2 regions of the Ornithinibacillus jepli genome follow, and region 1 is predicted to be linked to the other one. Evidence: a T-box and tRNA genes for the amino acid it is inferred to sense, from the RefSeq annotation. Region 1 holds a T-box; the other holds one or more tRNA genes.
The links. A T-box is a leader RNA that pairs with one kind of tRNA and senses whether it is charged. The one in region 1 lies ahead of alaS (alanine--tRNA ligase), so its partner is inferred to be a tRNA-Ala.

Region 1 (7,846 bases):
GGCTCAAAAATAATTCAACTAGCTCATGGTATTAAAAATAACAGTTGCTCTATGGACATACTTACAAATGATAAAGATTTTAGCTTTATTAATTGTCGTGAGAAGCATGTAGTGGATGTCATCACCAAAGTATTCGAAAAGGCGATGAATAAAGGACTAGATGTTCGTGACATTCAAGTTTTGGCTCCAATGTATAAATCCCAAGCAGGAATAACGATGATTAATAATGCCTTACAAGAATTAATCAACCCAAAAAGTAAAGGGAAAAGAGAAGTAAAAGCCAATGATACAATTTTCCGAACTGGAGATAAGGTTATTCAATTAGTTAATCAACCTGAAGATCAAGTGTTTAATGGAGATATTGGTGAGGTTGTAGCAATTTTCCGGGAAAATGAAAATACAGAGAATGTAGAACAATTAGTCGTTTCATTTGATGACCGAGAAGTCGTTTATGAACGAAAGGACTATATTAATTTAATGCTAGCTTATTGTATTTCCATTCATAAATCGCAAGGAAGTGAATTTCCTATTGTGATATTGCCGGTTGTTTCATCGTATAATCGTATGTTACGTAAAAATCTACTTTATACAGCTATTACGAGAGGACAAAAATCTCTCATAATTTGTGGTGAAAAAGAAGCCTTTTTCAGGGGAATTCAAACGATAGACACAAATAAAAGGTATACTTCTTTACAGGAGCAGTTAAGCGAAAGGTTCCACAATCTAGAAAATCATAATGATAATTCACAAGAAGATGAATACGACATGTCTCCTTATGATTTTATGTGATTAGGTATATTTTGGGAAAATAGGGAAAGCATAACATAATACTTATCATATTTTTCAGGAGAGATTAGTACTTATGTTAATGCGATGCCCGAATTGTAGCAGTAAAGACATTGGAAAAATAGGTTCTCAACAATTTTATTGCTGGAATTGTTTTGTAGAAATGTCTGTTTCAGGTAATGAACTAACTGTGCATCAAGTAGAAGCTGATGGTAGTTTAAGCTCACTTAATGATTTATTTACTGAAGAAGAAAGAAAACTAGAATGGTAATCCTTTAGTTTGGAACGAAAATTCTAAAACTAAAGGAGTTGTACCTTATGTTTTCCGAAAAGAAGCCAACTAATTTTCTCTATTGGATTGTTACAGGGATATTTGTATTCCTTTTCATATATTTACTAGTAAAGCTTTTTCCTTACTATAAGGCTTTTTTTGCTTTTTTATGGCATCTATCTGCACCATTTTTGATTGCCTGTCTAATTGCCTATTTGCTATACCCTATCGTACAAAAAATCCATGAATATAATATTCCTAGAGGTATAGCTATTTTATTCATATACATTCTTTTTTTCGGTGGGGTTGGTTATTTAGTATATCGAGTGTATCCGGCAATAGTTGCACAATTAAAAGATTTGGATGATTATTTACCACATCTAGTGGACATGTATCAAGACATTATTTATCAAGTATATGAATCCACTTCTTTCTTACCAGAAACAGTACATGATAAAATAGAAGATATGATACGCTCTATTGAAGCATCGTTGGATTCTTTGATAGGTAAACTAGTTGGTGGAGTTACTAAAATAATCGACTTTATTGTTGTGTTAACGGTAATACCAGTATTAGTTTTCTACTTTTTAAAGGATTATGGGAAAATTAAAGGGTATGTAAAACGGTTTATTCCAAATAAATATAAGGATACATCTAGTAACCTTGTGCATGCTATTGATGAAGGGCTAGGTGGCTATCTTCGAGGTCAACTACTTGTAAGTCTATTTGTAGCTATTACCACTTATATTGTATTTCACTTCTTAGGATTAAAATATACTTTATTACTGGCAATATTTATGGGGATTATGAATTTCATACCGTATTTTGGACCTATCATTGGGGCGATTCCTGCAATCATAATTGCACTAACTGTATCAGGAAAAATGGTTCTATTCGTTGTAATTAGCGTTTTCGTTATTCAATTAATAGAAAGTAATTTATTGTCACCCTATATCGTTGGTAGAAGTACACGGATTCATCCTGTTGGAATAATCTTTGTTTTATTACTTGGTGGAAAGGTAGGCGGGGTATTAGGAATGGTACTAGCTGTTCCATCCTTAACTATTTTTAGGGTCATTATTAAACATATATGGATTATGGTAAGAGAAAATTGACTTTTTATTAAAAGTTAACTATAATATCGCTATCATAGTTATTATCGCAATGAAGGTTCTGAGTACATGGCACTCAATTTTTAGAGAGAGATTTCCTTAGGCTGAAAGAAATCTTAAATTAGAACCATGGAAGCTAAGCCTGAGTACGGCTAATCCCCGTCGGTTTCATACCGTTATCATGTTCAAGTGATGGACATTCGTCCATAATTAGGGTGGTACCGCGAACAATCTCGTCCCTGCAATAATGCAGAGAGGAGATTTTTTTATTTGTGTAAATTTTTTATCCTTACTGATTTAGAAGGGAATTTATAAAGTTTGCACTGAGCTATCCGAATATACGGAAACTCCCGCGTGTATGGTTAGAAATCAATAATATTTTAGTTAATAATAAGGAGGATATATATGAAAAAATTAACTTCAGCTCAAATTAGACAAATGTTCCTTGACTTCTTCCAAGAAAAAGGACATAAAATCGAACCAAGTGCTTCACTAGTCCCTCAAGACGATCCAACATTATTATGGATTAATAGTGGAGTAGCTACTTTAAAAAAATACTTTGACGGACGCGTTATTCCAGATAATCCTCGAATCGTAAACGCCCAAAAATCTATCCGTACAAATGACATCGAAAACGTAGGTTACACGGCAAGACACCATACATTCTTTGAAATGTTAGGAAACTTTTCAATTGGAGATTATTTTAAAAAAGAAGCAATTGAATTCGCATGGGAATTTCTTACAAGTGAAAAATGGTTAGGTCTTGATCCTGAAAAATTATCAGTTACCGTTCATCCAGAAGATGATGAAGCTTATGACATGTGGTTAAACGATATTAAATTACCAAAAGAAAGAATAATTCGCTTAGAAGAAAACTTCTGGGATATAGGTGAAGGGCCAAGTGGTCCAAACACTGAGATTTTCTATGATCGTGGCGAAAGTTATGGTAATGATCCGAATGACCCGGAATTATATCCTGGTGGCGAAAATGACAGATATTTAGAAGTTTGGAACTTAGTATTTTCTCAATTCAACCATAATCCAGATGACACGTATACACCATTACCAAAGAAAAACATTGATACGGGTATGGGATTAGAGCGTATTGTTTCCGTTATTCAAAACGTCCCTACTAACTTTGAAACAGACTTATTCATGCCAATAATTAAAAAGACAGAGCAACTAGCTAATGTAAAATATGGTGTGGAAAAAGCAAGCGATACTGCTTATAAAGTTATTGCCGACCATATTCGAACAGTCAGTTTTGCAATTAGTGATGGGGCATTACCTTCAAACGATGGAAGAGGTTATGTATTAAGAAGATTAATTCGTCGTGCAGTTCGTTTTGCTAAAGAAATTGGAATTGAAAAGCCATTTATGTATGAATTAGTTGCAACGGTTGGTGAGATAATGAAAGACTTCTATCCAACAGTTTTAAAACAACATGATTTTATTCAAAACATTATTAAAGTGGAAGAGGAACGTTTCCATGAAACATTAAATGAAGGACTTGATATTTTAACAACTATCATAGAAAAAGAAAAGTCAAAAGGTTCGAAGGTATTCCCTGGTGAAGAAGTATTCCGTCTCTATGATACTTACGGATTCCCAAAAGAGTTAACTGCTGAATATGTAGAACAATTAGGATTTACCGTAGACGAAGATGGATATGAGAGAGAAATGGAGAAGCAACGAGAACGTGCAAGAAATGCTCGTCAAAAAGTTGATTCGATGCACGTCCAAGATGAAGTACTTGGGAAAATAGATGTTGAAAGTGAATTTATCGGATATGAAAGTTTAGAATCCGATACAAAAATCGTAGCATTAATTAAAGATGGAGAACTGGTTGATATTGCAAAGAAGGGCGAGGAAGTGTTAATCTTTCTAAAAGAAACTCCGTTCTATGCTGAAAGCGGAGGACAAATCGCTGACCATGGCACGATTTCAGGAGCTAATGGAACTGCTTCAGTAGAACATGTTCAAAAGTCGCCTAAAGGTCAAAACATTCATCGTGTAGTGGTTGAAGATGGGGAGCTACATGTCGGTGATTCTGTTAAGGCACTTGTAGATGCTGATTCCCGCAATCTAATTATTAAGAACCACACAGCTACACACTTACTACACCAAGCACTTAAAGATGTTTTAGGTACTCATGTGAATCAAGCAGGGTCTTTAGTTGCCCAAGAGCGACTTCGATTTGACTTCTCGCATTTTAATGCTGTTACGGAAGAAGAATTAACCCAGATTGAAAAAATCGTAAACGAAAAAATATGGGATTCAATTCAGCTGGAGATCAGTTTTAAGAGTTTAGCAGAGGCTAAGGAAATGGGTGCTATGGCGCTATTTGGGGAAAAGTATGGTGAGATTGTACGTGTTGTCAAAATCGGTGACTATAGTCTTGAATTGTGTGGTGGTTGTCATGTACGAAATACTTCTGAAATTGGATTGTTCAAAATTGTATCAGAAGGTGGAATTGGAGCAGGCACACGACGTATTGAGGCTGTAACAAGTAAATTTGCATATCAGTTCTTATCTGAGAAAGTAAGTCTATTACAAAACACGGCTCTATTAGTCAAAACGAAAGATGTGAAAGTACCAGAACGTGTAGAGGGACTTTTCCAAGAAATAAAAGCATTACAAAAAGAGAATGAATCATTAAATGCAAAACTTTCTAATTTAGAGGCTTCTTCAATTTTAGATAAAGTTGAAGTAGTTTCAGGAGTGAATGTATTAGCACAAAAAGTTAACGTAAAAGACATGAATCAACTAAGAACAATGGTCGATGAGTTGAAACAAAAACTCGGTTCTGCCATAATCTTATTAGCAACAGAAAGTGACCATAAAGTACAACTTGCATCAGGAGTTTCAAAAGATTTAATTGATAGAGGGCTACATGCTGGTAATTTAGTGAAAGGTGCAGCTCAGCTTTGTGGTGGTGGTGGCGGTGGTCGCCCTGATATGGCACAAGCTGGTGGAAAAGACGCAAGTAAAATAGTTGAAGCCTTACAATATATGAAAACGTATGTCGAGGCAAATTTAAAGGAATAATGATTACTGTCAACGTACACCAAAATCAATAATAAATATTATATTAAATCTTTTAAACATGTTAGAATTAAAATAGAGTTAAAAAGTGGAATGAGGTGTCGTGATGAGTTCAATTGATAAAACAATGAAATTCAATTTTTCGGAAGAGCCATTTGATCGAGATATTAAAGAAATTTTAATGACTGTCCATGAGGCGCTTCAAGAAAAAGGATACAACCCTATTAATCAAATAGTCGGTTATTTATTGTCTGGGGATCCTGCATATATACCAAGATATAAAGATGCAAGAAATCTAATTCGTAAAATTGAACGTGACGAAGTAATAGAAGAACTTGTCAAATATTATTTAGAACAGCAGTATAAAGGTAATTAGATGAAGATAATGGGTTTAGATGTTGGCTCTAAGACAATTGGAGTCGCAATTAGTGATGAATTGGGATGGACAGCTCAAGGACTTACAACGATTAAATGGGATGAAACCGATATTCATTCTGCAGATAATCAATTAAAAACGATTATCGAAGAGCATAATATAACAAAAGTAGTCATTGGCTTACCTAAAAACATGAACGGTTCAATTGGAGAACGTGGAGAAGCGTCAAAGCGTTTTGCAGATCATATTGAAAAGGTATATAATCTGCCTACCGTTTTATGGGATGAACGTCTAACGACTATGGCAGCTGAACGTGTTTTACTTGAAGCTGATGTTAGCCGAAAAAAACGTAAAAAGGTAATCGATAAAATGGCTGCTATGATGATATTACAAGGTTATCTTGATCAAAAGTAAAAAGGAGAATTAATTATGGCTATTGAAGAAAAAGAACGCATCATCATTCCTGATGAAAATGGAGAAGAACATTTATTTGAGGTATTATTTACATTTGATGTAGATGATACAGGTAATTCTTACATTGCAGTAGTGCCAGCAGAACAAAAAGATGCTGAAGAAGTAGAAGTTTATGCATTTCGTTATGAGGAAAAAGATGACGAGGATATTTCCTTATTTGCAATTGAGTCAGATGAAGAATGGGAAATTGTAGAAGAAATGTTAAATACACTAGCAGAAGAAGAGGAATTGAACGACTAACTAATGTTATTAAGCTCATTCCAAAGTAGGTGTCTAGTAGGAGACACCTACTTTTCTTTATGCGTTTTGATAAATCCTAGCACTTATTGTCTTTTTTTAGTATAATATACCGGATGAGAGGGGGATGATGAATGTCAAAAGGAAAAGATGAAGGTAATTTTAGAGATAATTTAATTGCTAGAAGTGAAGAGGCAAGAACAGTTCGTAAAATCGTAGCTATTGTTATCATTACACTCATTATCATCCTTGCAGTCGTCGGTATTTCTGGCTACTTGTACATTAAATCAGCTCTAGAACCAGTTGAACCAGGAAACGAGCAAGGGGTTGAGATAGAAATTCCTTTAGGTTCATCAACTTCAAGTATTGCTACCTTACTTGAGGAGAATGAGATTATAAAAAATTCTATGATATTTAGATTCTACATTAAGTTTAAGAATGAATCTGATTTTCAAGCAGGAAACTATACTTTCACAAAATCAATGACCTTCGATGAAATTATAGAATCCTTGAAAAGTGGTAGAATAATCAAGGAACCTGTATACCGTGTTACCATCCCAGAAGGACTTAATATGGAGGAAATTGCAAAGTTATATGCAGAAAAGCTTCCAATTACTGAGGACGAATTTATTGAAAAGGTGACAGATTCAAATTATATTAGTCAGTTAATGGAAAAATATCCAATTCTTACTGAAGATATTTTAAATCCTGAATTACGGTATGCGCTTGAGGGTTATCTCTTTGCAGCAACATATGATTTTTACCAAGAAGATCCTCCTGTAGAAATTATTATAGAGAATATGTTGGACAAGTCACAAGCAGTACTTGGTCAATATATGGATGGTATTTCCGAAAGAGGGTTAACCATACATGAGGCTGTTACGATGGCATCACTTGTAGAGAAGGAAGCAGTAACAGAAGACCAGCGCAAAAAAATTGCCGGAATCTTTTACAATCGTCTAGATGTCGGCATGCGTCTACAAACAGACCCAACTGTTTTGTATGCACTTGGTGGTCATAAGGAAAAAGTATTAATAACTGATTTAGAAGTAGAATCACCTTTCAATACTTACCAAATCGATGGTTTACCTATTGGTCCAATTTCAAACTTCTCGGAAAATGCTTTGTCAGCTGCGATTAATCCTGAAGAAACAGAGTTCTACTATTTCTTACATGATGGAGAAGGAAATATCTATTATTCTGAGACTTTAGAAGAGCATAATGCTTATAAGGCGCAACATATTAATTAAAAAATCGTGGAAGTGTGAAGAATGTATTCACATTTCCCGATTTTTTGCATGATGTCCTAGATTTTTAGTAGTAAATCAATTATTAAAGCATAATTTTGCCACAATTTGGTATCCTAATAGGATAAGTATAAATGAGGGTTTTATATGGATGAACAATTACTAAACTATTTAAACAACCTTCTTCCACAAACGGAAGAATGGGTAAAAGAGCTTGAAGAACAAGCAAAAATCGATCGTATCCCTATCATGGATCCTGTTGGGATTAATTTTCTTATGCAATTAATACGTCTAAATA
Region 2 (7,846 bases), on a different contig from region 1:
TTTTGTTTCTAATTAAAAAATTAATGTCTAAAACAGTTAATATATTGTTCGAAATATGTTAGATATTGTTTGAAGTGAATTAGACAACAAAATAAATTACCTATATTATAGGACCTATTATATAGATTAAATAACAATCATGGGTACTATTCTGATTCTTATTAACTAAGTTCGAAAGTTGCGAGGTGAATTAATAGGAAATTAAGCCTAAAGCAAACAGTAAAATACCATATATGTTCATCGAGGAAAACATGGGCATTTGGATCACTATTTTGAAAGGGGGAGACTACTGTTATGGGAAATGGAGAAATATTTCAACAAAATACTACCCTTCATTCTGAAATAGAAGATAAAAGGAAACGTCTCATTTTACTTGGAAAAGAATTGGGACTAACGCACCAAGAAACGGTTCTAAACAGCCAGTTACTAGATGAACTAATCAATGAATATATTAAAAGTAAGTCGAAAGAAAGAAAAGATAGGTAATCTCGTTTTTTCGAAACATATACGAATCCAACAATATATAAAAGTTAAAGGAGACCAAACTTTTGAAGAAGATGACCAGTGGGCTTGTGCTAGAAAATTGGCGAGGTGAAGTCAAGATTTTGTTGTACATTGATTTACCACTTCCTTTGTTGATATTATACAATGCTTTTGCGTGAATTTATTTGATTTAGGGTAAGAGCCACATAGATATAATTAAAGTTATTGAACTTGAACATTTAGTTGTCTTTAACAATAGTAACCTCTTTTCACCAGTATATATAGATTTATATAATGAATGGAATTGAAGTGCTGAAACGTATGTTATTTTGAATGTAATTTGTAATGCTAATTAATATCCAGCGACTTTTTCTACACAATTTATCTTGTAAATATGTCTAGCATAGATATTGAAAGTTTAGAGTATGAAGCTTTGGCATATATGACAGATGGTGAAGACTTGATTCAAATTAATAAAGCACATAAACGTTTGGGCAAGCTCCCAGCTAAAGATTTCGGGAAAAATAGGAAATGACAATGAAGGATCGTTTGGAATTGATAAATAATTTTCTAATGGAGTGAAAAAAACTAATATTCCAATACGGTTATTTGATATAAAGTGAGTAGTTTATTTTATAAAGGCATTATTTAGCTCTGTCTATTCCTCTGACGAAGCAAATAGTAAAAAGGTATAGACCAAATTTATAGGCAGTATATAATTGTTCATGTTTATGTTTAATATTGGTCTAATTCATGTTTAGTGGATGTGAAGGAACGTTGACTTAATAGGGTTTCTAGAGGCTGTTTGTTCATGTTTATATGGTTAATAGATGGGTGGCATGATGTAATAAGCCGTCTCAACCCTTGATATGAGTGGGTTTTATGTAAGATGAGAGAGGTTTGTTAACATTCTGTTAACATTGGGGGAATTTTAATGGAGGCTTCTCATAAGTTTGTCCAAGTTAATTGAAGAGACAAAGGTTTCGCCCCAAAAAGTCTGTATTACTAAAAATTGAATAAAACCGTTGAAAAAATAAAGAGGACTCAATCCCAATAAGAATAAGGGTTTGAGTCCTATCTGTATCAATGGAGCATAGCGGGCTCGAACCGCTGACCTCTACACTGCCAGTGCAACGCTCTCCCAGCTGAGCTAATGCCCCGAAGTTATATACTCCTATTATAATCATTCCATTACACTGTTTCAATAACATTAGAATAGGAGTATAGTTGATGGTGAAACGTATATCTTTTATTATACGTCTTATGAAAAGCAGTAAATAAAAGGAGAGGGGTTTTCTGAGTTATGAAGAAGTTTCTAATCGTAAGTAGCATCATATTTATCCTTCTCGTCGTCACATTAGCCATATTATTTGGAAAGAATCTATTAGAGCCAGAAACTATATTTTCCGCTAATAATGCCAATGAAAGTAAGCATACCCCTGTTGAAAAGGGTATAGGCAATATAAACTCTTCCAATCAACTCATTCAAGACATTGTAGAACATGCAAAAGATGGAAGGGTACCTGGAGTGTCCATAATTGCCGGTGAATCCGACATTGACGTAGTACCAAAGAGTTGGGGAGAGCCTGCGAATGCTACTACAACTAATGACGGTACTTATGTAGACTTTACAGACGAAAACTTAACGATCGGCTATAGTGGGAAGATTATCTTTGATGTTAGATCATCAGATGAATCCCTTGCTACTATACATTTTAATGACATTATCGAGTCATTAGGAAAAGCAGATGAACAGCGATACTATAAAGACGACCAAGTAGATCAAATTATTTTAGTGTATCAAATAAATGACAAGTATGAACTAAAATGGGTCATGCAAAGACCAACAGATGATGAAGAAAATCCTGCATTACACCATATTTCGGTCTATACAGACCCATCCCAATTATCAACTACAAACATAATCGAGTCGCTTACACTTGATGAAAAGATTGGTCAGATGATTATGGCGGGGATCGATGGTACAACAACAGAACCAGAAACGATAAATTTAATTGAAGACTATAAAGTTGGAGGAATTATTTTCTTTAGTAAAAATTTGACTAGTTATAGTCAGTCTTTACAGCTAGTAAATGGAATTAAACGAATGAATTCTGTAAATAAAATTCCACTATTTTTATCGGTCGATCAAGAAGGTGGAAGCGTAAGAAGACTTCCTGGACTAGAGGAATTACCTTCTAATAAAGAGATTGGATTGAAACATGATCCAAATCTTTCTTACCAAATTGGTGAGATCCTAGCTAAAGAATTATATGCATTTGGAATGAATATGAATTATTCTCCGGTTATGGATGTTAACAGTAATCCACAAAACCCTGTAATTGGAGATAGGTCCTTTGGAGATAGTCCTAGCCTTGTTAGTAAACTTGGGATTCAAACGATGAAAGGGATGAAGGATAACCAAATCATCCCAGTTATCAAGCATTTTCCGGGTCATGGGGATACGTCGGTAGATTCGCATTTGGAACTGCCTCGAATTGAAAAAAGTGTAGAGGAATTACGTGAGCTAGAACTGATACCTTTTATTAATGCGATTAACGAAGGTGTAGATGTTGTCATGGTAGCGCATATTTTATTTCCGCAGCTCGATTCTAATTTTCCATCCTCGATGTCAAAACCGATTATGACGGATTTGCTAAGAGAAGAATTGCATTATGATAATGTTATCATTACAGATGATATGATGATGGATGCTATTAAAAACCATTATGAATCCGGAGAAGCGGCCGTTCAGTCAGTAAAAGCTGGGAGCGATATTATTTTAATTAGTAAGGAATATGAAGATATCGTAGAAGCATTCGAAGCAATTAAGGCTGCCGTTGAAAATGGTGAGATTAGTGAGGAACGTATCAATGAAAGTGTTCTAAGAATACTGGAGTTAAAGAGAAAATATAATGTTAGTGATGAGCAAGTGGAGTACTATAATATAGATCAAATCAATAAGCAAATTAAAGAGTTAATACAGTAGAAAGGGGCTAATTTATTTAGCTCCCTTTTTAATTCTTCTGGTTAACGAAATGCCAAATTCAATCTGCGTAATTGAGCCTAGCTAGGTACCATATATTTTCATACACGCTAATAGGGTATTTTTTACTATTTTTCAAATATTCATAGTTCCATAGAATCAAATTTGTCATACTTTACAAAAACTACATAGAATCGGCTGATTTAATATGGTATTAATGAAATGTAAGATATCCTTTTAGCATTACTAATCTATGAAAAAATGGAGGGTACCAATGAAAAAAGCATCGATTAAGAAGCTGTTTAATTTATTTCTCGTTTTTGCTTTAATTTTTATGAATACACCAGCTGTATTCGCATCGACCTCAGGTGAGGGAGAATCATTTGCCGAGGATTTATTTATCTCTGAATATGTAGAGGGTAGTTCCTTTAATAAGGCAATTGAGATTTACAATGGAACTGGAGAAGCAGTTAATCTATCAAACTATACACTAGAGTTGTATAGTAATGGTGCCGCGTCCCCGAGTCAATCATTGACATTATCAGGTATTTTAGAGCATGGGGATGTTCTCGTATTGGCCCATGCCAGTGCAAGTGAAGCAATTTTAAATGTTGCGGATCTAACAAATAGTGCAGTAATAAATTTTAATGGTGACGATGCAGTTGCACTGAAAAATAATAGTAGTTTAACAGATGTAGTTGGTACGATTGGAGAAAGACCGAACTTTGGTACGGACAAGACATTAGTTAGAAATTCTTCTGTTGTTGCACCGAGTGATGTTTATAATGAATCACAATGGATTAATCAAGGGAAAGATAATTTTACATATTTAGGATATCATGAAATGGATGGAGTGGAGCCGGGTGAACCAGGAGACCCTGGTGATCCAGAAGAACCAGTTGAACCTGGTGAGGTAGCACCAATTGGTGATGTTCGTAACCTAGCAGATGGTACAGTAGTAACGGTAGAAGGTATTGTTACTGCAAATAGTGATGCTATTAGTAATGTTGGCCAGTTTACGACTTATGTTCAGGATGAAACGGCTGGTATTAATCTATTTGCCTATCAAAAAGGTGATTTACCAAGTCTATCAAAAGGTGATAAGGTTCAAGTTACTGGTGAGCTAGACTCTTACAATGGATTGAAAGAAATTATTCCATCTTCTGTTGAAGTGTTGGCAGAAGATCAAGCTTTACCAGAAGTACAATCGATTTCGTTAGAAGATTTACAAGACCCAGCTATTGCGGAGGCTTATGAAGGGGAATTAGTTCAAGTGAATGGATTCATTAATAACATTCCTTCTAGTCCTGCAGGTGGTGGGTACAATGTTTCTTTATTAGATGCAGGTTTTAATGGTACTACATTACGTGTGATGGTGAATGCGTTAGATATTACGCAAGTAGAATCCAATAAGTGGTATGACATTACGGCAATTGTTAGTCAGTATAATGATTACCAATTAATCCCTACTGAACAAGCGGATATTCAACTTGCTTCAGAGCAACCAGATCCACCATCTCCGGCTGGACTCTATGAAACTACTGTAGCTAGTGTTACTGACGGTGATACTATTCGTATTGAATCTCCAGTATTCGGGGAAACACGAGTACGTTTCTTGAATATGGATACAGCCGAAACATATGATGCACATAACAATGACCCAGCACGTGCTGAAATTAATGAAAATCAACAGTACTATGGTGAATTAGCAAAATCTTATATTAGTGAGTTAATTCAACCTGGTGATGAGATATATTTGAAAATTGGTGAAGAAGCCACCGATGATTATGGACGCATTTTAGCAGAAGTTATTCGAAAAGAAGATAATCTTAATATTAACTTAGAGATGGTCGCTCAAGGATATGCATCAACATACTTCCTTGCACCTATCGATGAAGAAGCATACCCTGTTTATCAAGAAGCGGTAAGGGAAGCAAAGGATGCTGGGTTAGGTATTTGGAATCCAGAAAACCCATTATTAGAGCTACCATTTGTATTTCGTGCATTTGACGATCAAAAAGGATTGTTAAGATACGTTGGAAACTCTGATACGATGGAATATGTGGAACCAGAGAATTATGAAGAGGTTCCAGTGGATAAGCGCATTTTCTTCACAAGCCCAGAGGAAGCAGAATCATATGGATTTACAGCAGCAGGATCAGGGAATGAAGATCCGAATATTTTAGAAGTACAGTTACTAAGCATGAATGACCTTCATGGTAAAATTGATCAAGAATATATGCTAGATCCAGATGGTGACGGTGTAAGTGAGATGCATGGCCGTATGGATTATACAGCAGCATCAATTAAAGAACGTGAGGCTGAAAATCCAAATACTCTAATTGTCCATGCTGGGGACATGATTGGTGGAAGCTCACCAGTTTCTGGTTTATTACAAGATGAACCTACTGTCGAAATTATGGAAGAGATTGGGTTTGATGTAGGAACTGTTGGAAACCATGAATTTGATGAAGGAGTAGAAGAGCTTCTTCGTATGGTAAATGGTGGCGAGCACCCAGAAGATAAGGGGACAGAAGGCTATGATGGCATGAACTTCCCTGTACTTTGTGCGAACTGTGTTTACGAGGATACTGGTGAATTATTCTTAGACCCTTATTACATTGCAGAGGTTGATGGGGTAGAAGTTGGATTTATCGGTGTTAATACGGTTGAAACTGTGAATATGGTAATGCCAGCTTCCTTAGAAGGAATTGCTTTTACGGATGAGGCGGAAGCTGTTAATAATGCGGTTGATGAACTTACTGCACAAGGTGTAGAAGCTATTATCGTCTTAGCTCATATGCCAGCCTATCAATCTGGTGCGAGTGCATCCGGTGCTGCTGCAGACCTTGCTAACGCAGTAAATGATGAAGTCGATATTATTTTTGCAGCGCACAATCATGCGGTAAATAATGCGGTTGTGGATAATAAACTAATCGTGCAAGCAAGTGAATATGGTAAAGCATTCGCTGATGTAGATATAGAAATTGACCGTACAACTGGTGATATTGTTTCTAAGGAAGCAGAGATTGTATTTGTAAATCAAAATGATTATACACCTGACCCAGTCGTTGCGGATACATTAGCATACTACGCAGAGGCAATTGCACCAATTATTAATGAAGTAGTTGGTTATAACGCTCAAGACTTAACTGGCAGTTATACAAATGATAGTGACCATGGATTAGGAAACTTAATTGCAGATGGTATGAAATGGGCGATGAACAGTGACTTTGCCATGCAAAACGGCGGTGGTATCCGTGATGACCTATTAGCTGGACCAATTACTTGGGGAGAGTTATATAATATCTTGCCATTTGGAAATACGTTAATGACCGTTGAAATTACTGGTGCTGATCTATATCCAATTCTAAATGAACAGTTATCTGGTTATGGGGCAGACTACAGTATTTCAGGATTTCGCTATACGTTCAACCCAGAACTACAAGAAGTAGTGGATATTACATTACCAGATGGTTCACCAATTGATTTAGATGCAGTATATACATTAACGGTAAATAACTATATGGGTACATCCGATGGCCCGATTAATGACTTAGGTCAAAATCCAATTATGGGTCCAGTAGATGTTGATGCAGCAGTTGACTATGTACAAAGCTTAAATAGTACAGAAGATAATCCAATTGTTTATGAAGCAGATGGCAGAATCTCGACTACTGAAGAGGTTCCGGGTGAAGAACCAGAACAACCGGAGCCAACCTATGTAGAAGTACCTGTGAAACAAAACAATGGGACAGCAACGGTGCACAATAAGGATCTGGAAGGATTGGAGTACGGGGTACATGTTTTAATGAACATCTATAATCCAAAGAAGCCTAGAACATTATTACTGAATAAGAAACAAGTAGAATTGTTGAAAGCCCAAAATATTACGTTAGTCGTAACGAACGGTACAACTTCGAAAACCTTCGTTATGCGTGAAGTGCGAGACCGGATTTTACATGTTGATTTAGAAGATTAAGATTAGGTGGGTATCTCCTTTAGTGAGGAGATACCCTTTCTTTGTGTATAGGAGAATCGCCGAATATACGAAGAGATTAGCCGAACCCCACTTAAAATTCACCGGAATCAAGCCCAGTAGCGCCGAACCTAGTCCAATTCGCCGAATTAATGAACCGAATCACCGGACTCAGCACCGAAATACCCGAACTCAAGCCAACTATAGCCGAATCATAACTGAAAATCGCCGAACCCACTCTCAGTATGACTCTCCCACCTAAAAAAGAAGGAAAGCACTAGGCTTTCCTCCCATTACAAATCAAGGTGTCCATGCATTATGCAGGATTCCAACTAATTTCCATTCGTCGTTATACGGTTCAAATATTAATGTCAATTGAACCCAGCTTAAATCATCAC

Region 2: it encodes a tRNA-Ala, which carries the amino acid that the T-box ahead of alaS (alanine--tRNA ligase) is inferred to sense. The anticodon was not compared.

Annotation. Positions count from the first base shown of each region.
Region 1 is NZ_JBFEGG010000001.1:1,290,975-1,298,820, reverse strand. Features, by position in the region: gene recD2 (SF1B family DNA helicase RecD2) at 1-789, shown strand, start outside; gene AB1K81_RS06805 (hypothetical protein) at 863-1,057, shown strand; gene AB1K81_RS06800 (AI-2E family transporter) at 1,105-2,172, shown strand; T-box leader at 2,213-2,413, shown strand; gene alaS (alanine--tRNA ligase) at 2,575-5,217, shown strand; gene AB1K81_RS06790 (IreB family regulatory phosphoprotein) at 5,321-5,590, shown strand; gene ruvX (Holliday junction resolvase RuvX) at 5,591-6,004, shown strand; gene AB1K81_RS06780 (DUF1292 domain-containing protein) at 6,020-6,304, shown strand; gene mltG (endolytic transglycosylase MltG) at 6,436-7,551, shown strand; gene AB1K81_RS06770 (O-methyltransferase) at 7,696-7,846, shown strand, end outside.
Region 2 is NZ_JBFEGG010000005.1:64,908-72,753, forward strand. Features, by position in the region: gene AB1K81_RS16125 (Spo0E family sporulation regulatory protein-aspartic acid phosphatase) at 295-486, shown strand; tRNA gene AB1K81_RS16130 (tRNA-Ala) at 1,571-1,643, opposite strand; gene nagZ (beta-N-acetylhexosaminidase) at 1,787-3,472, shown strand; gene AB1K81_RS16140 (5'-nucleotidase C-terminal domain-containing protein) at 3,744-7,451, shown strand; gene AB1K81_RS16145 (ankyrin repeat domain-containing protein) at 7,749-7,846, opposite strand, start outside.